DNA from 3 places in the Neorhizobium sp. T25_27 genome. Region 2 is predicted to be linked to each of the others. Evidence: riboswitches for the same ligand, from Rfam matches in the RefSeq annotation. Region 2 holds a riboswitch; each other region holds the start of a gene.
The links. Region 2 has a riboswitch for thiamine pyrophosphate ahead of thiM (hydroxyethylthiazole kinase). Riboswitches for the same ligand answer to the same signal wherever they lie in the genome.
Positions count from the first base shown of each region.

Region 1: it holds a riboswitch for thiamine pyrophosphate, as region 2 does, so the genes downstream of both, C5J24_RS02395 (ABC transporter permease) here and thiM (hydroxyethylthiazole kinase) in region 2, are expected to answer to the same signal.
Region 3: it holds a riboswitch for thiamine pyrophosphate, as region 2 does, so the genes downstream of both, thiB (thiamine ABC transporter substrate binding subunit) here and thiM (hydroxyethylthiazole kinase) in region 2, are expected to answer to the same signal.

Region 1 covers NZ_PVBJ01000001.1:449,356-457,564, forward strand. Annotated here, with positions in the region: gene C5J24_RS02380 (ABC transporter ATP-binding protein) at 1-753, shown strand, start outside; gene C5J24_RS02385 (PotD/PotF family extracellular solute-binding protein) at 775-1,824, shown strand; gene C5J24_RS02390 (ABC transporter permease subunit) at 1,821-3,509, shown strand; TPP riboswitch at 3,577-3,680, shown strand; gene C5J24_RS02395 (ABC transporter permease) at 3,816-4,598, shown strand; gene C5J24_RS02400 (ABC transporter substrate-binding protein) at 4,595-5,539, shown strand; gene C5J24_RS02405 (hypothetical protein) at 5,596-6,540, shown strand; gene nadA (quinolinate synthase NadA) at 6,609-7,580, shown strand; gene C5J24_RS02415 (L-aspartate oxidase) at 7,577-8,209, shown strand, end outside.
Region 2 covers NZ_PVBJ01000008.1:154,638-161,712, reverse strand. Annotated here, with positions in the region: gene C5J24_RS21555 (response regulator) at 1-2,824, shown strand, start outside; gene thiD (bifunctional hydroxymethylpyrimidine kinase/phosphomethylpyrimidine kinase) at 2,843-3,646, opposite strand; gene thiE (thiamine phosphate synthase) at 3,643-4,281, opposite strand; gene thiM (hydroxyethylthiazole kinase) at 4,278-5,090, opposite strand; TPP riboswitch at 5,129-5,224, opposite strand; gene C5J24_RS21535 (heavy metal translocating P-type ATPase) at 5,339-7,075, shown strand, end outside.
Region 3 covers NZ_PVBJ01000017.1:48,470-56,678, forward strand. Annotated here, with positions in the region: gene C5J24_RS29850 (ABC-F family ATP-binding cassette domain-containing protein) at 1-1,268, shown strand, start outside; gene C5J24_RS29855 (response regulator) at 1,429-1,878, shown strand; TPP riboswitch at 1,976-2,083, shown strand; gene thiB (thiamine ABC transporter substrate binding subunit) at 2,124-3,134, shown strand; gene thiP (thiamine/thiamine pyrophosphate ABC transporter permease ThiP) at 3,139-4,758, shown strand; gene C5J24_RS29870 (ATP-binding cassette domain-containing protein) at 4,751-5,458, shown strand; gene C5J24_RS29875 (MATE family efflux transporter) at 5,459-6,874, opposite strand; gene C5J24_RS29880 (helix-turn-helix domain-containing protein) at 6,871-7,383, opposite strand; gene C5J24_RS29885 (M48 family metalloprotease) at 7,708-8,209, shown strand, end outside.

The DNA of each region.
Region 1 (8,209 bases), on a different contig from region 2:
CACCTGACGGCGCTCGACAATGTCGGATTCGGCCTGCGCATGCGCCATGTCGGCAAGGCGGAATGCCGCGCCCGGGCCGCTGCCGCCCTCGATACGGTCGGGCTCGGCGCCTATTACGACCGGTATCCTGGCCAGCTTTCCGGCGGCCAGCAGCAGCGCGTAGCGCTTGCCCGCGCGCTGGTGATCGAGCCGGACGTGTTGCTCCTTGACGAGCCGCTTTCCAATCTCGATGCCCATCTGCGCGCCGACATGCGCACCGAAATCCGCACGCTGCAGCAGCGGCTCGGCATCACCACGGTGTTCGTCACCCACGACCAGCAGGAAGCGCTCGCCATGTCGGATCGCGTCGCGGTGATGAACAAGGGGTTGCTCGCCGAAATCGGCACGCCGGTCGGGCTCTGCGACCGGCCGCATTCGCCGTTCACCGCCTCCTTCCTCGGCGCCCGCACGGTGATCGAGGGGAGGACCGAGAACGGCCTGTTCACGGCGCTGGGGCTCACCTGCGAGGGCGCACCTTCCGGCGCTACCCGCCTCGTTCTGCGTGCGTCGCGGCTCAGGCTCTCGGACGGGCCGGGGCCGCTCAATGTCGCCGGCACGCTCGTCAATGCAGCCTTCCTCGGCGACACCTACGAAGCCGATATCCAATCCGCATGCGGCATGATCCGCCTGATCGTGCCTTCGGATATGCCGCCTCCGCCCCTCGGGACACCGTGCAGCATCCAGACCCAGCCGGGTGGCGCCACATTCATCTGACCGAAAAAGGGGAACCAAGACATGAACGTCTCGCGTCGTACATTCAACAAGCTCATCGCCGGTGCCGGTCTCGCCGCACCGTTCCACATCATCCGTTCCGCCTCCGCCCAGGAGCCCAAGAAGGGCGACGAACTGGTCGTCGGCATCTGGGGCGGCGCGCAGGAAAAGATCGTCAGGGAACATGTCGAGAAGCCGCTCGTCGAGAAATACGGCTGCAAGGTCAGCTACGTTCTTGGCGGCACCGGCGACCGCCGTGCCCGCGCCTATGCCGAGCGCGGTCGCCCGAGCTTCGACGTCCTCTACCTGAACATCTTCGAAAGCCGCCAGGCCGTGAAGGACGGCGTGACCCAGGCGCCGACGCCGGCCGTCAAGAACTTCGAGGCGCTCTATCCGAGTGCGCGAAAGGGCGGTTACGGCGTCGCCTTCAACCCCTGCACGATCGTCTACGACAAGACCAAGGCGTCGAAGCCGATCACCTCCTGGAAGGACATGTGGAACCCGGAATGGAAGGGCCGCATCGCCTGGCCGGATGGTCTGGGTGCCGAAGGCATTTCCGCGCTGATGATGGCCGCCCGCGTCTGGGGCGGAGACGAGAAGAACGCCGACATCGGCTTCGAAAAGGTCAAGGAACTGAAGCCGTTCGCAGCGATCCAGGGCAGCCAGGCCCAGCTCTTCGAAATGTTCGACCAGAAACTCGCCGATCTTTCGGTCGAGTTCGGCAGCTTCACCCAGTCTTATGTCGAAACGCGCAATCCCAATATAGCGATCGCCAAGCCGGTCGAGGGGCAGGCGCTTTCGATGAACGTTGCCTGCATCACCGAAGGCACGAAGAACCAGAAGCTCGCCGAGGAATGGATCAACCTGCACCTCTCCGAACCCTGCATGCTCGCCTATGCGCGCCAGATCTACTATTCACCGACCGTCAGCAACATTACGGTCCCGGACGACATCAAGTCGAAGCTCGTGCTCGGCGATGCCGATGTCGCAAAGCTCGTCGATTTCGATTGGGACGTGATCAATGCCAGCCGCGCCAAATGGCAGGCGAAATACGATCGGGAGATCGCGGGATGAACCGTTGGATCGGGCCGGCGCTTGCAGCGCCGGTCACCCTTTGGCTGCTTCTGTCCTTCGCGGCGCCGATGTTCGTGGTACTCGTGCTCTCCCTGCACGAGTATCCCGATCCTTTCGGCCCGCTGTTCATAACGCCGTCGATCGCGCAGTTCCGGGATATCGTCTCGGACGGCTTCTATTTCGGCGTCGTCTCCGAAACCATCCTGCTCGGCCTCGGCGTGACCGTCATCACCGCGCTTCTCGGTTATCCGCTCGCTCACTGGCTGGCGCGCATGCCGGTAAAATACCGCGCAGCCGCGTTTGCGGTCATCCTCATTCCGCTGCTGACCAATGTCGTGGTGCGCTCGCTCGGCATCATCCTCCTGCTGGCACCCGAAGGGCTGATCAATTCGGTCACCGGGCTGATCGGCATTCCGCCGGCCAGATACATGCTGTTCACCCATGGTGCTGTCGCGGTGGCGCTGGCGCAGGTCTTTTTGCCGTTCATGGTGCTGGCGCTCTACGACAACCTGCAGGGCACTTCGCCGCGGGTGCATGAAGCGGCCCAGAGCCTCGGCGCCTCTCCGGCGGTCCGGTTCCTCACCGTCGACCTGCCGCTTTCGCTGCCCGGCCTGCGCTCCGGCACTGTGATCGTTTTCCTGATGGCGACCACGGCTTACGTTTCCGCCTCCCTGCTCGGCGGAAAGAAGGTCTGGACCACCGGCATGCTGGTGCTGCAGGAAGCGATCAAGAACCTCAATGCGCCGCTTGCCGCGGCGCTTGCGATCATCATGACCGTCACCGGTCTCGCGTTTGCGGCGCTCTGCGCCTATTCGCTCAACCGCCTGATGCCGTGGCTGAAGGGCAAGCCCAGCAATCCCTGGAGCATACCGCGCTGGCTGGTGCCGATCATCAACATCCTCGGGCCGATCGTCTCGAAACTGCTGCTCGCCATCTCGCTGCTGCTCCTGCTGCTGCCGCTGGTGCTGGTCTGCATCCAGAGTTTCAACGACGTGCCGCAGGCGACCGCCTCCGGCTTCCGCGGCTTCACGCTGAAATGGTACGAGGCGGTGTTTTTCGCCGGAACGTATGCGGATGCCTTCTGGGTGTCGGTGCAGCTTGCCGTCACCTCGATGCTGGTGGCGCTTTCGCTTTCGCTGCCGGCGGCCTTCGCGCTCGCCCGTTATCCGTTCAAGGGTCGCTCCGCGCTCCTGGCTTTCTGGCTGCTGCCGATGTCGCTGCCCCACGTGGCGATCGGGGTCGGAATGCTGCGGCTCTTGCAGATCTACCTGATCATTCCGCCCTTCCTCGGCCTCGTGGCGATCCATGTGATCGTCATCCTGCCGTTTGCGATCACGCTTCTGACCACCTCGGTGATGGGGCTCGACCGGGCGCAGGAGGAGGCGGCGGCGAGCCTCGGGGCAAGCCCGGTGCGGCGGTTTTTTCTGATCATCATGCCGGGCCTGGCGCCGGGGCTGTTTGCGGCCGGCATCGTCGGCTTCCTGCTGAGCTTCGGCGAGGTGACGGTGACGAGCTTCCTCACCACCGCCCGGCTGACGACGCTGCCGGTCCGCATCTACGCGGAATCGACCTTCAGCCTGGAGCCGACCGCGCATGCCATCTCGGCCGTCCTGATCCTCTTCACCGTCATCGCGCTGGCCCTGCTGGGCAGGGTGGTTCGCCTAGACCGACTCTACGCACGGTGAGTTGGAAACGATAGCGGGCGGACCGTCCGGTCCGCTTGACAGACATAGCGAAAACCGACAGTTATCGTGTTCTTCCGAGGGGGGCATCTTGACGATGCTGAGATGGCGGTGAGCCGGACCCTTGAACCTGATCCGGGTCATGCCGGCGTAGGAACGGAAATAGGCGTCATTCGACGATACTTTCTCTTCTCCGCTTCACCTGGATCTCCGTAATTGACTGATCTGGAGATCGACCGATGATATCCATTCTTCCCGTGGTTCCGCAAGGATATCCGGTCCTGGCGTGCAGGTTCGGCGCGTAGCATCATGCGTGCGTCCCATGCGGTCATCGGCCTCGTCCTGCTTGTCGCCCTCTGGCAAGCGGGCGTCTGGCTGTTTGCTCCGCCCCGCTACATCCTGCCGTCTCCGATTGCCGTCGCTTCCGCCTTCGGGCGGCAGCCGGGTTTCCTGCTGCAGAACGGCCTCGTCACGCTGACGGAAATCGCGCTGGGCCTCGCGATCGGCGCAGGCCTCGGCATCGCCACGGCATTCGGGGTCGCCGCGTTGCCGCGGCTTGGCCGTCTCGTCTGGCCGATGGTACTGATTCTACAGTCCTTTCCCGTCTTCGTCCTGGCGCCGATCCTGGTTTTGTGGCTCGGTTTCGGCCTCGCCTCGAAAGTGGCGATGACGACGATCATCATCTTCTTTCCGGTCGCGTCGGCCTTTGCCGACGGTCTTCGCCGCACCGATCAGGAAATCCTCGACGCCGTTTCGCTGGAGGGGGCAGGTCACTGGCAGACGCTGGTGTCGATGCGTGTGCCGCTGGCGATCCCGAGCCTCGTCTCGGGCCTCAGGGTCGCGGCACCGCTGGCGCCACTCGGGGCCGTGGTCGGGGAGTGGGTCGGGGCGTCCGGCGGGCTCGGCTTCGTGATGGTCCAGGCCAATGCCCGCATGCAGACCGACACCGTGTTCGCGGCGATGACCATACTGGCAATCCTTACCCTCATTCTAAGGCTTCTCATCGACCGGCTGACCGCCGGACTCGCCCCGTGGGCCAGCGAAGCTGACCCTTCATCTTCATCCGCATCAGGGAGTTCCGTCCGATCATGATCCGTATCCTCACCGCGTCCTTCATCGCGCTGGCCAGCCTTGCCACCCCGATTTCTGCGCAGGCCGCCGACAAGCTCAGCGTGCTGCTCGAATGGTTCGTCAATCCGGACCATGCGCCGATGGTCATCGCCCAGCAGCGCGGGCTGTTTGCCGATGCCAAGCTCGATGTCGAGCTCATCCCGCCGTCAGACGCCTCCGCAGTGCCGCGGCTGGTTTCGGCCGGCCAGGCGGATATCGGCATCCACTACCAGCCCAATCTCTATCTCGACCATGAGGCAGGCCTGCCGCTCGTGCGTTTCGGCACGCTGGTCGAGACGCCCTTGAACACCGTCACTGTGCTGGCGGACGGTCCGATCAAGAGCCTCAAGGATCTGAAGGGCAAGAAGGTCGGCTTTTCCGTCACCGGTTTCGAGGATGCGATGCTGAAGCGCATGCTAGCCTCCGAAGGGCTTTCGAACGCTGACGTGGAACTGATCAACGTCAATTTTTCGCTCTCACCGTCGCTGATCGGCGGCAAGGTGGATGCGACGCTCGGCGGTTTCCGCAATTTCGAGCTGACCCAGATGAAGCTGGAAGGCCATGCGGGGCGCGCGTTTTTCCCCGAGGAGCACGGTGTTCCGACCTATGACGAGCTGATCTTCGTCACCCGCCGCGATTCTGCCGCCGACAACCGGCTGCCGCGTTTCCTGCACGCCGTCGAACAGGCCTCGATCTTCATCACCAACCATCCGCAGGAAGCCTGGCAGCTTTTCGTCAAGGCCTATCCCAACCTCGACGACGAACTGAACCGCACCGCGTTCTTCGACACGCTGCCGCGCTTTGCCAAGCGTCCGGCCGCACTCGACCAAGGCCGCTACCAGCGCTTCGCCACCTTCATGCAGGAAATGGGACTGATCAAGACCGTGCCGCCGATCGGGGACCTCGCAGTCGAAATCAAGTAGGCCAAGCTGCTGATATTGTTTGATTTGAACGCCGGGGTTCGCGTAACGTGATTTCCATGCCAGATAGGCATCGCACGTTACGTACCCTCGGAGTTTGCTTGACCATCGGACTTGCCCATGCGGAACTGATCGCGGTTCTGTCCGCCGTCACCGGCGACGAGCCGCGCGTGATGACGGTTCGCTCCGGCGATGCGCTGCCATCCGGGCCCTTCGAGCTTGGGCACAGGAGCCTGCAGGCCGGGCTTCGCGAATGGGTGGGGGACCAGACCGGCCATCCGCTCGGTTATCTCGAACAGCTCTATACCTTCGCCGATCGCGACCGGACCCATGAGGATGCCGAGGGGCGGACGATCTCGATCAGCTATCTCGGCCTGGTCCGCGAGCAGGCCGCACCCGGTGCCGGAAAACCCGGCTGGCACGGCTGGTACGAATATTTCCCCTGGGAAGATCATCGCGGGGGGAGGCCGGAAATCCTGGCCGCCATCACCGGCCGCCTGCAGGATTGGGTTGCGGCGGAAACTGCCAGGCGCGAACACCGCCGGCGCCGCGTCGATTTTGCCTTCGGCCTCGACGGCGCCGCATGGAACGAGGATCTCGGCCTGCAGCGTTACGAGTTGATGTACGAGGCCGGACTGGTGACCGAGGCAGGTTGTCCGCCGGCCAAAAGTTTCGGTCGCTCGATGTTTGCCGATCACCGCCGTATCCTGGCGACCGGGATCGCGCGGCTGCGCGCCAAGATCAAATACCGCCCGGTGGTCTTCGAACTGATGCCGGAGAGTTTTACGCTGTCGCAATTGCAGCGCACTGTCGAGGCGCTGGCTGGCTTGACGCTGCACAAGCCGAATTTCCGCCGGCTGATCGACCAGCAGGAGCTGATCGAGGAAACCGGGGAGGCGACCAGCGAAACCGGCGGCCGCCCCGCCAAGCTCTTCCGCTACCGTCATGCGGTCCTCGAAGAGCGGGCGCTATCCGGTTCGAAACTTCCGCTTTCACGTAATTGACATAAACTCGAATCGAGAATATGTCTCTGCGCCGGATATACTCACTTCGAGTATAAAAGGAGCTGCTGATGAATTCTCCGCTTTCGGTTTCCCAGCTTTACGATCGCGTCAGCCGTGTCATCCCCAAGGCCGAGTGGATGAGCTACGAGGCGGATGTCGCAGCGATCCTTGAGTTGAAGCGCACCCGCAACGCCGTCATCCTCGCCCACAATTACCAGACGCCGGAAATCTTCCATGGCGTCGCGGATATCGTCGGTGACAGTTTAGCGCTCGCCCGCAAGGCGATCGAGGTGGATGCGGATGTCATCGTGCTTGCCGGCGTCCACTTCATGGCCGAAACGGCAAAGCTCTTGAACCCCGGAAAGACCGTGCTGATCCCGGACATGGAAGCGGGCTGTTCGCTGGCGGATTCGATCACGCCGGAAGACATCGCACTGCTGCGGCAGGCGCATCCGGGTGTGCCGATCATCACCTATGTGAACACCTCAGCGGCGGTGAAGGCGGCATCCGATATCTGCTGCACCTCCGGCAACGCAAAGCAGGTGGTGGAATCGCTCGGCGTTCCGAAAGTGCTGATGATCCCGGACGAATACCTGGCGCAGAACGTGGCGCGGGAAACGGATGTCGAAATCATCGCCTGGCATGGCCATTGCGAAGTGCACGAGCTGTTTAATGCGCAGGATGTCCGCGATCTGCGCGAGGCGCACCCCGGCGTGGTGGTGCTGGCGCATCCGGAATGCCCGCCGGAAGTGGTGGCCGAGGCCGACTTTGCGGGCTCGACGGCCGTCATGTCGGATTATGTCGGCCAAAAGAAGCCGGCCCGTGTCGTGCTTCTGACCGAGTGCTCGATGAGCGACAATGTCGCCGTGCATCATCCGGATGTGGAATTCGTGCGGCCCTGCAACCTCTGCCCGCACATGAAGCGCATCACGCTCGCCAACATCCGCAAGGCGCTGGAGGAAAACCGGCACGAGGTGACTGTCGATCCATCGATCGCGGTTGCGGCCCGCCGCGCGGTCGAGAGGATGCTCGCCATATGACCGAAATCCTCGACCATCTCGCCGGCCGCATCGCGATCGTCGGCAGCGGTCTGGCGGGGCTGGTGACGGCGCTAACCTTGGCGCCTCAGCCCGTCGTGCTGATCACCCGCGCCGCCTTGGGTGCGGAAACGTCGAGCGCCTGGGCGCAGGGCGGCATTGCAGCGAGCCTCGGCACTGACGACAGCGCGGACCTGCATCTGGCGGATACGCTCGCCGCCGGCGACGGACTTTGTGATCCGGCAGTCGCCGCTTCAATCTTGAAGGAAGCTCCGAACGCTATCGCCATCCTGGAAAAATTTGGCGTGCGTTTCGACCGGGCTGCTGACGGTTCGCTTTCGCTCGGCCTGGAGGCTGCCCATTCGCGCCGCCGTATCGTGCATGCGGCGGGCGACGGATCGGGTGCGGCGATCGTCCGGGCTCTGGTCGAGGCTGTCTCCGCAACACCGTCGATCACGGTGCTTGATGGTGTCGAGGTTCGTCGGCTTTTGACGAATGGCGACGCAGTGTCCGGCCTGCTCTGCGCGGCGGCCGCCGGCGCGGTTATCTTGCCGACCGCGCGGGTGGTTCTGGCGACCGGCGGTCTCGGTGGGCTTTATGACGCGACCACCAATCCGACCGGCAATTTCGGC
Region 2 (7,075 bases):
TGAAGTCGCCGACTTCAACGACAACGTCATGAAGGTCTGTTTCGCCGGCGGCACGCTTGCCTATTCCGACCAGGAAATGGTGCTCGACCGCTCCGGCGTGCCCGCCTCCGCCTTCATGAACCTCTATTATTCTCCGGTCTATGACGAGGCCGGAAAACCTTTCGGCGTGGTGGCGATCGTCGTGGAAAACACTTCCAAGGTGCGGGCGGAGCAACGGCTGCAGGGCGAGGGCGAGCGTCTGAGGCTGATGTTCGACCAGGCGCCGGGCTTCATGGCCATGGTGACCGGACCGGACCATGTTTTCGAAATGGCGAACGGCGCCTATATGCGCCTTGTCGGCGGCCGCGAGCTGCTCGGTCGGCCCATCCGCGAAGCCCTGCCCGAAGTGGCGGAGCAGGGGTTTTCCGACCTGCTCGATGAGGTCCGCAGAAGCGGCCGTCCCCATCTCGGCCAGGGTGTGAGCGTGATGCTGGCGCGCCGGCCCGGCCAGCCGCCGGAAGAACGTTTCGTGGATTTCGTCTATCAGCCGATCGTCGACGACGCCGGCCAGCCGACCGGCATCTTCATCCAGGGCAGCGACGTCACCGACCAGAAGAAGGCGGAGATCGCGCTTCTCAAGGAGACCCGGCATCTCGAGGTGCTGAACCGGCTCGGCGCCGAACTTTCCGCCGAACTCGACCTCGAAAAGGTGGTGCAGATGACCACCGACGCCGGCGTCGAACTGACCGGTGCGCAGTTCGGTGCTTTCTTCTACAACGTCGTCAATGACCGCGGCGAAAGCTACATGCTCTATGCGCTGTCCGGCGTTCCCCGGTCGGCTTTCGAGAATTTTCCGATGCCGCGCAACACGGCTGTTTTCGCGCCGACATTCAGCGGCGAGGGCGTTATCCGCTCCGACGATATCATGGCGGACCCACGCTACGGCCGCAATGATCCGTATTTCGGCATGCCGAAGGGTCATCTGCCGGTGCGCAGCTATCTTACGGTTCCGGTGATCTCCCGCTCCGGCGAGGTGCTCGGCGGCCTGTTCTTCGGCCATGCCCAGCCGGCTCAGTTCCGCGAGGAGCATGAGCGGCTGGTGGTGGGGGCTGCCGGCCAGGTGGCGATCGCCATCGACAATGCGCGGCTTTTCCGCGCCGCCGAACGCGACCTGGCAGAACGCCAGCGCGCCGAAGAGGCGCTGCAGGTGCTGAACGCCGGCCTCGAACAGAAGATCGCCTCCGAAATCTCGGAGCGCATGAAGATGGAAGAGGCGCTGCGCCAGAGCCAGAAGATGGAAGCGCTCGGCCAGCTGACAGGCGGCGTCGCGCATGACTTCAACAACCTGCTGCAGGTGATTTCCGGCAATCTTCAGCTTCTTGCCAAGGACGTTGCCGGCAACGAGCGCGCCGGGCGCCGGGTGGAGAATGCGCTTGCCGGGGTGCAGCGTGGTTCCAAGCTCGCAAGTCAGCTGCTCGCCTTCGGCCGCCGCCAGCCGTTGGAGCCGAAGGTCGTCAATATCGGCCGGTTCCTCACCGGCATGGAAGAGCTGCTGCGCCGGACGCTTGGCGAAGATATCGAGGTCGAGACGGTCCGCTCCGGCGGCCTCTGGAATGTGCTGGTCGACCCGACCCAGATCGAGAATGCGCTCCTCAACCTCGCGATCAACGCCCGCGACGCGATGGAAGGCGGCGGCAAGTTGACGATCGAGGCGGGCAACGCTTTCCTTGACGACAATTATGTGCGCCAGCATGCGGACGTGCCGGCCGGCCAATATGTCATGCTGGCGGTGACCGACACGGGCACCGGCATGACGCCGGAGGTGATGGAACAGGTGTTCGAGCCGTTCTTCTCGACGAAGCCCATCGGCAAGGGCACCGGCCTCGGCCTCTCGATGGTCTACGGTTTCGTCAAGCAATCCGGCGGCCATATCAAGATCTACAGCGAGCTTGGGCAGGGCACGACCGTCAAGATCTATTTCCCGCGCATCCAGCGCAGCGAGGATCTGGTGACCGACGCCGATTTCGGTCCGGTGACCGGCGGCACCGAGACCATTCTGGTGGCGGAGGATGACGAGCAGGTGCGCGCCACCGTCGTCGAACTGCTCGGCGATCTCGGTTATGCAGTGTTGAAGGCGAAGGACGCCGCGGGTGCGCTGAGTATCATCGAAAGCGGCGTGCCGGTCGATCTTCTGTTCACTGACGTGGTCATGCCGGGGCCGCTGAAGAGCACCGAGCTTGCCAGGCATGCGCGCGAGCGGATGCCTGATATAGCCGTGCTGTTCACCTCCGGTTATACGGAAAACTCGATCGTGCACGGTGGCAGGCTCGATCCCGGCGTCGAACTGCTCTCGAAACCCTATACGCGCGAGGCCTTGGCGCGAAAGATCCGCCACGTGCTGAACGGCCAGCAGCATCGCAACCGGGTGAGGGCGTCGTTCGCGGCCAAGCCGCCCGTCCCGCCGATCGGTCAGCGGCCGGTTCTGCCGCGTTATTCCGTGCTGCTGGTCGAGGACGATTTCCTGATCCGCATGAGCACCGCCGATCTGCTGGCAGAACTGGGGCACCAGGTGTCCGAAGCCTCGACCGCGGAGGAGGCGATTACCATGATCGAGGCGCGTAGCTTCGACGTTGTGGTCACCGATCTCGGCCTGCCGGGTCTTTCCGGCGGCGAGTTCGCACAACAGGCGCGCAAGCTATCTCCCGATGTCGGCATTGTATTCGCGACCGGTAACGACCGCATTCCCGACGAGGCGGCAGTGGAAGGCGCGGTGCTTCTGAAGAAGCCCTACGGCAGCCGAGAGATCGCAATAGCCTTCGAGAAGATTGCAGTGCAGAAAGGCTGAGAACCAGTCGTCTCGCCCTCACCACCACACGTAAAAATGCGATACCGGGCCATGGCCGCTGCCGACCGTGAGGGTATCGGCGGCGGCGATTGCGCCGGCGAGATAGGTCTTGGCGACGGCGACCGCCTGCGCGGGCGAGGCGCCCTTTGCGAGCTCGGCTGCGATTGCGCTGGACAGCGTGCAGCCGGTGCCGTGGGTGTTTCTGGTCGCGGTGCGCTCGCCCTCGAACCAGTGGATGCCGGTAGCGTCCGCCAATACGTCCGGGCTGTCCTCGCCTTCCAGATGACCGCCCTTCACCAGGACGGCCTTGGGACCGATCTTCAGCAGCCGCTCAGCCTGGGCTGCCATCTCTTCGCGGGTCGTGGCGATCGTCTCGCCGAGCAGGGCTGCTGCTTCCGGCAGGTTGGGGGTGACGACGGTGGCAAGCGGCATCAGCTTGTAGGTGACGGCATCCACCGCGTCGAGCGCCAGCAGTGGTGAACCGCCCTTGGCGATCATCACCGGATCGAGCACGATCGGCACGGTATCGCGATAGGGCCGCAGCACGTCGGCGACCGCCTCGGCAATCTCGGCATTGGCGATCATGCCGATCTTCACCGCGTTGACGCGCACGTCGAGAAAGACGGTACGGATCTGATTTGCGACGAAGGCGGCGGGCACCGCATGCACCCCGGTGACGCCTTGGGTATTCTGAGCGGTCAGCGCGGTCAGCGCCGCCATGCCATAGGTGCCGCGGGCCGCAAAGGTTTTCAGATCCGCCTGGATGCCGGCGCCACCGGAAGGGTCCGAACCGGCGATTGACAGGACATTCTTGATGCTCATGCGCGCGCCCTTTCGATTTCCGCGGCAATTCCGCGGGCTGCGGCCTGCGGATCGGGCTGGCCGCAGATAGCGGAGACGACCGCGATACCCTTTGCGCCGGCGGCGAGTGCGAGGCCGGCATGTTCCGCCTTGACGCCACCGATCGCGACCGCCGGAACCGGCGCCATGGCGACGATGCGCGCAAGCCCGTCGAAACCGATCGGCTGCTTGTGGTCGGGCTTGGTGCCGGTCGCAAAGACGGGACCGATGCCGACATAGTCGACGATGGAAGGATCCACCCGCCGCGCCAGGTCCTCGGTCTCCACCGAGAGGCCAAGGATCATGCCATGGCCGGCGCGCTGCCGCGCCATCACTGCCACCATGTCGCTCTGGCCGACATGCAAGCCTTCGGCGCCGATCGCGATCGCCGCCTCCACGTCGTCGTTGATGATCAGGGGAACCCCGGTACCGGCCAGTACCGCCTTCAGCGCCCGGCCGGTTTCGATCATTTTTGCCGTGTCCGCCTGCTTGTCGCGGAGCTGGACGATGGTGACGCCGCCGGCGACGGCCAGCCTTGTCGTCTCGATCATGCCGATCTCGCGGCAGAGATCGGGATCAAGGACGAGGTAGACGGAAAGGTCGAAGGTCTTTTTCATGCTGCGGCGATCCTTGCCTTTGCATCGAGCGTCTCGCTGGTTAGCGCCGCGAGGCGGTCGAGGAAGATCGGCGAGAAGAAGCCGGGACCGGAGGCGGTAAACGCCGCTTCCTCGCCCGCGACCGCGAACATCGCGAGCGCGGCGACCGTCGCCTCGAAGGGATCGTCCGCGGTGGCGGCAAAGGCGCCGACCAGGCAGGTGAGCGAGCAGCCGAGCGCTGTGACCCGCGGCATCAGGGCAGAACCGCCGAGGATGTGGACCGAACGCCGGCCGTCGGTGACGAAATCCACCTCGCCGGTAACAGCCACCACGCAGGCCTGCTGCCGGGCGATGGCGATGGCGGAGCTTTCGGCCGCCGCGACGCTGTCGCCGCTGTCGACGCCATGGCCGCTCGACTGGCTGCCGGCCAGCGCGATGATTTCCGACGCATTGCCACGGATGATCGTCGGCCTCAGTTCCATGAGTTCAGCGAGCGCCACGCGGCGATAGGCGGTGGCGTAATGGGCGACGGGATCGAGCACCCATGGCTTGCCAGCTTCCGTGGCGGAGGCGGCCGCGGCCTTCATGCCGGCCAGGAAATCCGGCGACAGGGTGCCGATATTGATCGTCAGGGCCGAAGCGATGCGGGCGAATTCGCCGGCCTCTTCCTTCGTATGCACCATGGCGGGCGAGGCGCCGGCAGCAAGCATCACGTTGGCTGCGATGTTCATCGCTACAAAATTGGTGATGTTCTGGACGAGCGGATTTTTCGCGCGCATCGCCGTCAACAGCTGGCCGGGGGTTTCCGCAAGGAGCGTTGTCGTCTGCATGTCTGCCTCGTTCGGCGGGGCAGGCGCAGGGCGCAATGTTGAACGCCCGGACGACTCCCTCCGCCAGCATGATCTGGTTCAGGTTCTAAGGGTGCTTCTCAGCCCGGCTCTGCCGGACGCCCCTGTCTTCACCATGGCTTACAGCAAAGAGAATGCGCTTCGCCAGTGATTTTTTCTGATTTTAGGCCTTGCAGCTCTAGTCGCTAGAGGTTGTAGAGACGGGGCTCGGTCCAAACGGGAAAGAGACGATGAGCGCCACGACACAGGCACGATACAAGGTTGGCGGCATGGATTGCGCCAGCTGCGCGACGAAGATCGACACCGCGGTTCGCCGCATGCCGGGCGTCGCGGACGTGTCCGTTTCGGTTGCGTCCGGCACGATGACGGTAAAGCACGACGGGACAGGCGATCTTGGCGCCATCGAGAAGAAAGTTGTCGGGCTGGGGTATACGCTGAGGGCGCTGGGGCAGAAGTCCGGTGAGGATGCGCGGCGGCGCGGCACGCTCCCACTAATCTCCCCCCTTGAGGGGGAGATCGGCAAGACGCACGACCACCATCACGCCCATGACGGCGGGCACGATCATTCCCACCACGACCGTGCCACAACAGAAATCGAAGACCTGCATGGCCACGATCACGGGCCGATGGACGGGCCGTGGTGGAAATCGGAGAAGGGCCGCCTGACCATCCTGGTCGGGTTCGTGTTGACGGCGGCTTACGGGCTCGGCCACCTCGGTCCCGCCTATGGCACCTATATCTTCACTGCCGCGATGTTGGTCGGCCTCGTGCCGATCGCCCGGCGCGCGATCATGGCAGCACTTGCCGGCACGCCGTTTTCGATCGAGATGCTGATGACGATCGCCGCCGTCGGCGCTGTCATCATCGACGCGTCGGAAGAGGCGGCCGCCGTGGTTTTCCTTTTCCTCGTCGGGGAACTGCTGGAGGGGGTTGCGGCCGGCAAGGCGCGCCAGAGCATCCAGAGCCTGACGGCGCTCGTGCCGAAGAACGCGCTGCTCGAAGAAAACGGCCAGACCCGCGAAGTGCCGGCCGAGAGCCTTACGGTCGGCGCGACCATCCTCGTGCGTCCCGGCGACCGCATTTCGGCGGACGGTGTCATCATCGCCGGCGAAAGCGCGATCGACGAAGCGCCGGTGACTGGCGAGAGCACGCCGGTTGCCAAGGGCATGGACGACACGGTCTTTGCCGGCACGATCAACGGCGATGCCGCCTTGCGGGTTCGCGTGACGGCAGCTGCCGAGGACAATACGATTGCCCGCGTGGTGCGGTTGGTCGAGGAGGCGCAGGAGAGCAAGGCCCCGACCGAACGCTTCATCGACCGGTTCTCGCGGTATTACACGCCGGGTGTCGTCGCAGTGGGGGCACTGGTCGCCATCCTGCCGCCGCTTGTCGCCGGCGCGTCCTGGAGCGAGTGGGTCTACAAGGGCCTGGCGATCCTCTTGATCGGCTGCCCCTGTGCGCTGGTCATCTCGACGCCGGCTGCAATCGCCGCCTCGCTGTCGTCGGGTGCCCGCCGCGGCCTCTTGATGAAGGGCGGCGCGGTGCTGGAAACGCTCGGCAAGATCACCGCCGTCGCGCTCGACAAGACCGGCACGCTGACGGCCGGCAGACCCCAGGTGACCGATGTCATCGCCTTCGGCCGCAATGCGGAAGACGTGTTGCGCTTGGCCGCCGCGCTGGAAACCGGCTCCAGCCATCCGCTCGCCGTCGCCATCCTTGCCAAGGCTGCCGATGACGAGGTGGAGATCCCGGCTGCGACGGATGCCCGGGCGCTCGGCGGCAAGGGCGTCACGGCGATTGTCGAAGGCCAGGAGGTATTCTTCGGTTCGCCGAAGGCCGCAGTCGAACGCGTTTCGCTGCCCATGGCGCACGGCCGGCGGATCACCGGCCTCAACGACGAAGGCAAGACCGTCTCGGTGCTGATCGTCGGCGGGGTCCTTGCCGGTGCCGTCGCCATGCGCGACGAA
Region 3 (8,209 bases), on a different contig from region 2:
CCACGGTCTGGCTCGATCGCGGCACGTCGCGACGCCTGAACCGCGGTTTCGGCGAGTTCGAAGCGTGGCGCGACGAAGTGCTGGAGGCGGAAGAGCTGGAACAGCACAAGCTCGGCAAGGCGATCGAGCGCGAGGAACACTGGCTGCGTTATGGCGTGACCGCGCGCCGCAAGCGCAACATGCGCCGCCTCGGTGAGCTGCAGACGATGCGCGGCAATTACCGCGGCCATAAAGGACCGCAGGGCACGGTGCAGGCGAGCGTCAGCGAAGGCCGTGAATCCGGCAAGCTTGTCATCGAGGCCGAGAACATCACCAAGAGCTACGACCGGCCGATCGTCGCGCCGTTCTCGATCCGCGTGCATCGCGGCGACTGCATCGGTCTCGTCGGCCCGAACGGTGCCGGCAAGACGACGCTTCTGAAGATGCTGACCGGCCAGCTGACGCCCGACACCGGCACCGTCAAGCTCGGCACCAACCTGGAAATCGCCACGCTCGACCAGAAGCGCGAGGACCTGGACCCCGAGGACACGCTGTCCCACCATCTGACGGATGGACGCGGCGAGACGCTGCTGGTCAACGGCGAACAGCGGCATGTCGCAGGCTACATGAAGGACTTCCTGTTCCAGCCGGAGCAGATCAGGACACCGATCAGGAACCTTTCCGGCGGCGAGCGCGCCCGGCTGATGCTCGCCCGCATCATGGCCCGGCCGTCCAACCTCCTGATATTGGACGAACCGACCAACGACCTCGACATCGAGACGCTGGACCTGCTGCAGGAAATCGTCGCCGGCTATACCGGCACCGTCATCCTCGTCAGCCACGACCGTGACTTCCTCGACCGCACCGTGACCTCGACCATCGCCCCCGCCAATCCGGACGCACCGGACGGCCGCTGGATCGAATATGCCGGCGGCTACACGGATATGCTGGCGCAGCGGAAGGGCGCGCTGGAGGAAAGGCGCCGCACGGAAAAAGCTGACAGGGCAAAAACCGATACTGCAGCATCGGTTTCCGGCATCCCGAAGGGCAAAGGCAAGCTTTCCTTCAAGCAGAAATTCGCGCTCGAGAACCTGCCGAAGGAAATGGCAAAAGCCGAGGCCGAGATCGCCGCCCGCGAGAAGAAAATGGCCGATCCCAACCTCTTCACCAAGGATCCCGCCGCCTTCAACAAGCTGGCTGCGGAGATGGAAAAGCTGCGCCAAAGCATCAGCAAAATGGAAGAAGAATGGCTGGAGCTCGAAATGCTGCGTGAGGAAATTGAAGGCTGATTTGCAATTTGTTAAGCTTAACAGATAGTTAGCTAAAAAAATATTTGTCGCGGAGCGGAACATATGATGTCCCGGGGCGTTCTGGGGTGTGAGTAGTGGTCGAAATGTCCCGGGGACGGATCGGCCTGCCCGGAACCGATCAACCGAATGGGGACATCCAATGCTGACAAATGTTACGCGTCGTCGGCTGGCCACTGAGGCGATGAATCAAAGAGTTATGATTGTCGAAGACGAGTTTCTGATCGCGCTCGATGTAGCCGAGACGATCGAAGCCATGGGCCTGAAAGTCGCCGGTTTTGCCAATGCCCGCAAACACGCCCTGGCGCTCGCCGCCTATGCCGATATTGCCCTGGTCGATGTCAATCTTTCGGACGGCCGGACTGGTCCAGAGATCGGGCGCGAGCTTGCCGAGCAATATGGCATCACCGTCGTCTTCATGACGGGTAATCCGGACGATGTGGAAGCCGGCGTCCAAGGCTCGCTCGGCGTTCTCACCAAACCGGTCATGCCCGATGTGGTCGAGAAGACTATCGACTACGCCGTTGCCAACCGGCTGGGCGGCATGGCGATCGTTCCGCGTGAACTGAAAGTGTTTCCGCAGAACCACTGAGCAATGAACCACTGAGTCATGTTGCTCCTGCCGAATGCGCCTTGAGCCGGCCGCAGACCGCCTCTTGCCAGCCATTCGCCTCGCCGCTAAATCTGATCCTGCTCTAACGGGGTGCCGCGCGTTTTCGTGCGGCTGAGAGGCCTTTGGCTAACCCGCGGAACCTGATCCGGTTAACACCGGCGGAGGGATTAGACGGCTCTTCATCAGCGCCTATTCCCCTTTGTCACCACAACGAGGAGACGCTGATGCGCAGCACCATTCTTTCGATATTCGCGGCCGCTGCCGCCTTTTCCCTTTCCGCGCCGGCCGAAGCGCAGGAAAAGACGTTGACCGTCTACACCTACGAGAGCTTCATCTCCGATTGGGGGCCGGGTCCCAAGGTGAAAGAGGCGTTCGAAAAGGCCTGCGCCTGCAAGCTCAATTTCGTCGGCGTCGCAGACGGCGTGGCGCTTCTGACCCGCCTGAAATTGGAGGGCAAAGGCACCGACGCCGATATCGCGCTCGGCCTCGATACCAACCTGATCTCCGAGGCGAAGGCGACCGGCCTGTTCGAGCCGCACGGGCTCGACGCCGCCGCGGCCAAGGTCCCCGGCAATTACAGCGACGACACGTTCATCCCCTACGACTACGGCCATTTCGCCGTCGTCTATGACACGCAGGCAATGAAGAACCCACCCAGAAGCCTCAACGAACTGGTGGACGGCGATCCCGCGCAGAAGATCGCCATTGAGGACCCGCGCACCTCGACACCCGGCCTCGGCCTGCTGCTCTGGGTGAAATCGGTTTATGGCGACCAGGCACCGGAGGCCTGGGCGAAGCTCAGGAAACGCGTGCTGACCGTCACGCCCGGCTGGTCGGAGGCCTATGGCCTGTTCACCAAGGGCGAAGTGCCGATGGTATTTTCCTACACGACCTCGCCCGCCTATCACATGGTCGAGGAGAAGACGGACCGCTATCAGGCCGCCGCGTTCTCCGAAGGCCACTACATCCAGATCGAGGTCGCCGGCATGCTGAAGGGGGCGAAGGAAAAGGACCTGGCGAAACAGTTCCTGAAATTCATGGTCTCGCCGGCCTTCCAGGACGTCATCCCGACCACCAACTGGATGATGCCGGCCGCCAAGACCTCCCAGCCGCTCCCCGACGCATTCAACAAGCTGGTGCAGCCGGCCAAGACGTTCCTGATGGGGTCGGACCAGGTGGCCAAGAACCGGCAGGCCTGGATCGACGAGTGGCTGACCGCCATGAGCATGAACTGATCCCATGCTGACGCGGGCGGAGCGGAGACGCGGGATTGGCTGGGGGCTGCTGAGCCTTGTCGGAATCGCCTTCTTCGTCGGCATCGCAGTCGCCGCCCTTCTCTCCTGGGACGCCGGCAACACCCAAAGCCGACTGTTCACCGCCTATACCTGGCGGATCCTGCGCTTCACCCTGCTGCAGGCGGTTCTTTCGACGCTGCTGTCGGTCGCCTTTGCCCTTCCCGTCGCACTTGCGCTCGCACGCCGCCCGCGCTTTCCGGGCCGTGTATGGGTCATTCGGCTGATGGCATTGCCGATGGGCCTGCCGGTGCTGATCGGCGCGCTCGGCCTGATCGGCATCTGGGGGCGGCAGGGGGTGATGAATAGCCTACTATTGAATCTTGGCCTCGAGCAACCGGTTAGCATTTATGGGTTTTCCGGCATATTGCTGGCACATGTGTTCTTCAACCTGCCGCTCGCCGCGAGACTGCTGCTTGCCGCGCTGGAGCGCCTGCCGGCGGAATATTGGCTGCTCTCCTCCAGCCTCGGGATGAAACCCTTCTCCGTTTTCCGCTTCATCGAGTGGCCTGCGGCCCGCCGCGTCATCCCCGGCATTGCCGGCCTGATCTTCATGCTGTGCGCCACGAGTTTCACGCTCGTCCTGGTGCTCGGCGGCGGGCCGGCCGCGACCACGCTCGAAGTGGCGATCTACCAGTCGCTGCGTTTCGATTTCGACCCTCCGCGCGCCATAGCGCTGTCGCTGCTGCAGATCGGCATGACGGCGTTGATCCTGATTGTGATTTCGCTTTTTCCGGCCCCTGACGACGCTGGCATCACGGCCGGCCGGGCGACCCGCCGGTTCGATGGCCGGACGTTGCCCGCGCGGCTTTGGGATGTGCTGGCGATCCTGCTTGCCACGATATTCCTGATCCTGCCGCTCGCCTCGATCGTCGGCGCTGGCGTCCAGGCCAATCTCTGGAGCCTCGTCAACAGCCCCGCCTTCCTGCGCGCCACCTGGACCAGTCTCATGATCGCGCTTTCCGCCGGCCTGCTGGCCGTTCTGACCTCCCTGGCTATCATTGCCGGGCGCGGAGCAATCTCAGACATGAAGACGCCTGGCGGAACGGCCAAGGCGTTTTCCGTGTCCTTGGGTGGGATGTCCTCGCTGGTGCTGCTCGTGCCGCCGGTCGTGCTGGGGACCGGCTGGTTCCTGATGCTGCGCCCGTTCGGCGATGTGGCGCACTTCGCCCCGGCGCTGGTGGCGATCATCAACATGCTGATGGCGCTTCCCTTTGTGATGCGCGTTTTGGCCCCGGCCGTGGAAACGCACCGCAAGCGGACAGGCAGGCTGTCGGCAAGCCTCGGCCTTTCCGGCTTTTCACGGGCATGGAGGATCGATCTGCCGGTTCTGGCAAGGCCGCTGCTGACGGCGCTGTCCTTCGCCATGGCGCTGTCGCTGGGCGATCTCGGCGCGGTGGCACTGTTCGGCTCCAGCGATCTCACCACCCTTCCCTGGCTTGTCTATAGCCGGCTATCCAGCTATCGGACCAACGATGCGGACGGACTGGCGCTCATCCTCGGCATCATCTGCCTGGCTTTGACGATGATCGGCACTGCCGGCCGAAGGGAAACAAACCATGGCTGACGGCATCGCGCTCAACAAGGTTGAACTGAAGCTCGGCATCAGGGAATTCCGCTTCGACTGTGCTTTGCCGGCCGGTGCCGTGACGGCGATTACCGGCCCATCCGGCTCCGGCAAATCGACCTTCCTCAACCTCGTTGCCGGCTTCGAGACGCCGGACCGCGGCCGTATCCTGATCGCGGGCGGCGATGTGACGGAAAAACATCCCTCCGAGCGTCCCGTATCGCTGGTCTTTCAGGACAACAATCTCTTCGCCCATCTGGACCTCGCCACCAATATCGGCCTCGGCATCAGCCCCTCGCTGAAATTGTCAGGCAGTGATCGGGCCGCCATATCGCAGGCGCTGGAGCGCGTGGGCTTGAGCGGCTTTGAGAAACGGATGCCGGGGACGCTTTCTGGTGGCGAAAGGCAGCGGGCCGCGTTCGCCCGGGCTCTGGTGCGCAAAAAACCGGTTCTGCTGATGGACGAGCCGTTCGCGGCCCTCGACCCCGGGCTCAGGCTTTCGATGGCCAGCCTGCTCATCGACCTGCATCGCGAGACGGGCAATACGGTACTGGTCGTGACCCATGATCCGGATGAGGTCGGCCGGCTGGCTGACCATGCGATCTTCATCGACCACGGCCATATCCTGTTGCAGGCGCCGGCCGAGGAATTCCTCGCCCGGCGCGATATTCCGGCACTTGCCGAATTTCTTGCCGGCTGATCAGGCAGCCTTTCCGCGGAACCAGACGCCGGAGCGGATGGCGAGGAACAGGATCCCACCATAGGCGACCAGACCAGCTGCCAGCGCAAAGAACAGACCGTTGAGCGATCCGGTAAATTCCAGCGCCAGCCAGCCCCCGAGACCTGCAATGGCGAGTCTCAGAAAACCACAGGCAAGCGGCCAGAGTAGCTGGCCCGCGCCTTGAGAGGCGAAATAGAGCGCCAACCCGCCGCCGAAGAAACCATAAACTGGCCCGACGATCTGCAGATAGGCGACTCCCGCATCGATCGCTCCATGCTCCTCGCTGAACAGCGAAATCCACGCGACGGGGAAGATCGCCGCGATCAGGCCAATCACTTCGGTGATGACGAAGGCAATGGCGGCGCCGGTGAAGGCGATGCGCATTGCGCGATCTTTCTGGCCGGCGCCCATGTTGGTGCCAACAAGCGCCACCATCGGCGCACCGATGCCGAAGATCACGGGGATCAGCAGATATTCGAGCCTCGCGCCGGTACCGAAACCGGCCACCGCCGAGACGCCCGCCTTTGTCGCCACCAGAGCCGTGGCAATGCCGATGGTCACATTGGTGAGAACGGAATTGATCGCCGCGGCAGCGCCGAGGCGGACGATATCCCGGAACATCGCCCAGCGAAGCGGTCCGACGCCGAAGCGCACGAGATTGCGGCCGGAGAGGATGTACCAGGCAAGCACCGCGGTGCTGCCGAAACTGTAGAGCACCAGAGCCAGACCGCCGCCAGCGATGCCGAGCCCCTGGAACGGACCGAAGCCGAAAATGAGAAGCGGCGATACGGGCACGAGGAGTGCGGCACCGACACAGGTAACCAGCGCCGGGAACAGCATATTGCCCGTGCCGCGCACCACGCTCGCCAGGCCGTTCATCAGCCAGACGAAGATCATGCCGCCGAACACCACGTTGGAATAGACGAGCGCAGCCTCGAGTTCCGCGCCTTCGCCGCCGAGCGCCCGATAGATCGGCCGGCCATAGGCGAGCATGATCGCCGAAAACAACAGCCCGATCGCGACATTGACGACGACGGCATGCCAGGCAAGCAGATCGGCATCGTCACGCCGGCCGCCACCGAGCGCGCGGGCGATTGCCGAGGAAATAGCTCCGCCGAAACCGCCGGCAGACATCATCTGCATCAGCATCACGGCCGGAAAGACCAGGGCCATGCCCGCCAGCGCCGCGGTACCCATATGCGAAATCCACCAGGTTTCGATAAGGCCTGTCGATGCCTGGGCGAGCATGATCAGGATATTTGGCCATGCGAGCCGGATCAGCATCGGCAGGATCGGATCTTGCAGCAGCTGCCGGGTCCGCGGATTGATCGGTGCCGCGTCCGCGTCTTCGAAAGGAGACGCCGCCTCGACGGCTTCGGTGGTTACGGCACTCATCGATCGGCCTCTCTATGCTGCATTGGCTCGTTCATGGACGGATAGCGGCGGCGGATGCGCTCGCTTGCCGCTGGGCCGGCCGCGTTGGTGAAGACCGGATCGCTCAGCGGCCGGCCGCTGCGGCGGTCGATCATCATTGGGTCGGCATGCTCGCCGGTCTCCCTGTTGACGATCACCACGCTTTCCCCTTCCGGCGCGAAATGCTGATTGCCGAAGGCAAGCAGCGCCTGCACCACAGGCTTGAAGTCGCGACCGCGCTGCGTGAGGTGGTATTCGTCCCGCGGCGGCCGCTCGGAATAGCGCCGGCGTTCCATCAGCCCGGATTCGACAAGCGAGTTCAACCGGCTGGTCAGGATATTCGGGGCGATATCGAGGTTACGCTGGAATTCGTCGAAACGTGTCGCACCTCCCAATGCATCGCGCAGGATCAGGAAGCTCCAGACCTCGCCGACATGTTTGAGACTGCGCAACACCGGGCAGCCGGTGTCGAGGGGACCTGTCCGTTTCATGGGTTCTTCTCCGGCAAGACGCTGCCTTGTGGCACAGGTAACTTGCAATTTGCAAGTTACTATTTGCGTAATCACGTTTGGCGACGGGGACGGCCGGACCGTTATGGAACTCGCCACAATTTGGACGTGCCGCGATGGCATCGCGGAAAAGGTAGCGGGGATTTTCATTGCAAACGCACCAGCAAGACATATTTCAACAAGAGCATCTGTGCATTCGACACGAAAATCGCTAAGCGACATAGAGAAGGAGCCGGCTTGGATCGAGAGGACCTCTGCCAAGCCGGATGGCGGACCTTGGGAATGATGGTGCGGAAGACGAGGACGATGAGGCGCGACACAGCGATCCCGGCTGTCTGGACGATTGTCCGTGCCCTGCCCGGTCGGCGGGCCTTGGGCGCCTTGCTGTTCAGCGGTGCGATCCTTTCCGGCTGCCAGTCGCTCTTCGACCAGGCCTATACGCCGAATGTTTCTCCCTCCGAATCGCCGCAGATCGTCGACGAGGTACAGAAGAACGATCCGCGGGCGCAGATGGGCGCGCGCGAGCATCCGCGCATCGTTGCGAGCTACGGCGGCGAATATCGCGACGCCAAGACCGAACGACTGGTCGCCCGCATCGCCGGCGCCCTGACGGCCGTTTCGGAAAATCCCAACCAGTCCTTCCGCATCACCATCCTGAATTCGCCGGCGATCAACGCCTTCGCGCTACCGGGCGGTTATCTTTACGTGACGCGCGGCCTCCTGGCGCTCGCCAATGACGCATCGGAAGTCGCAGCAGTGCTCTCCCACGAGATGGGCCACGTCACCGCCAACCACGGCATCGAACGCC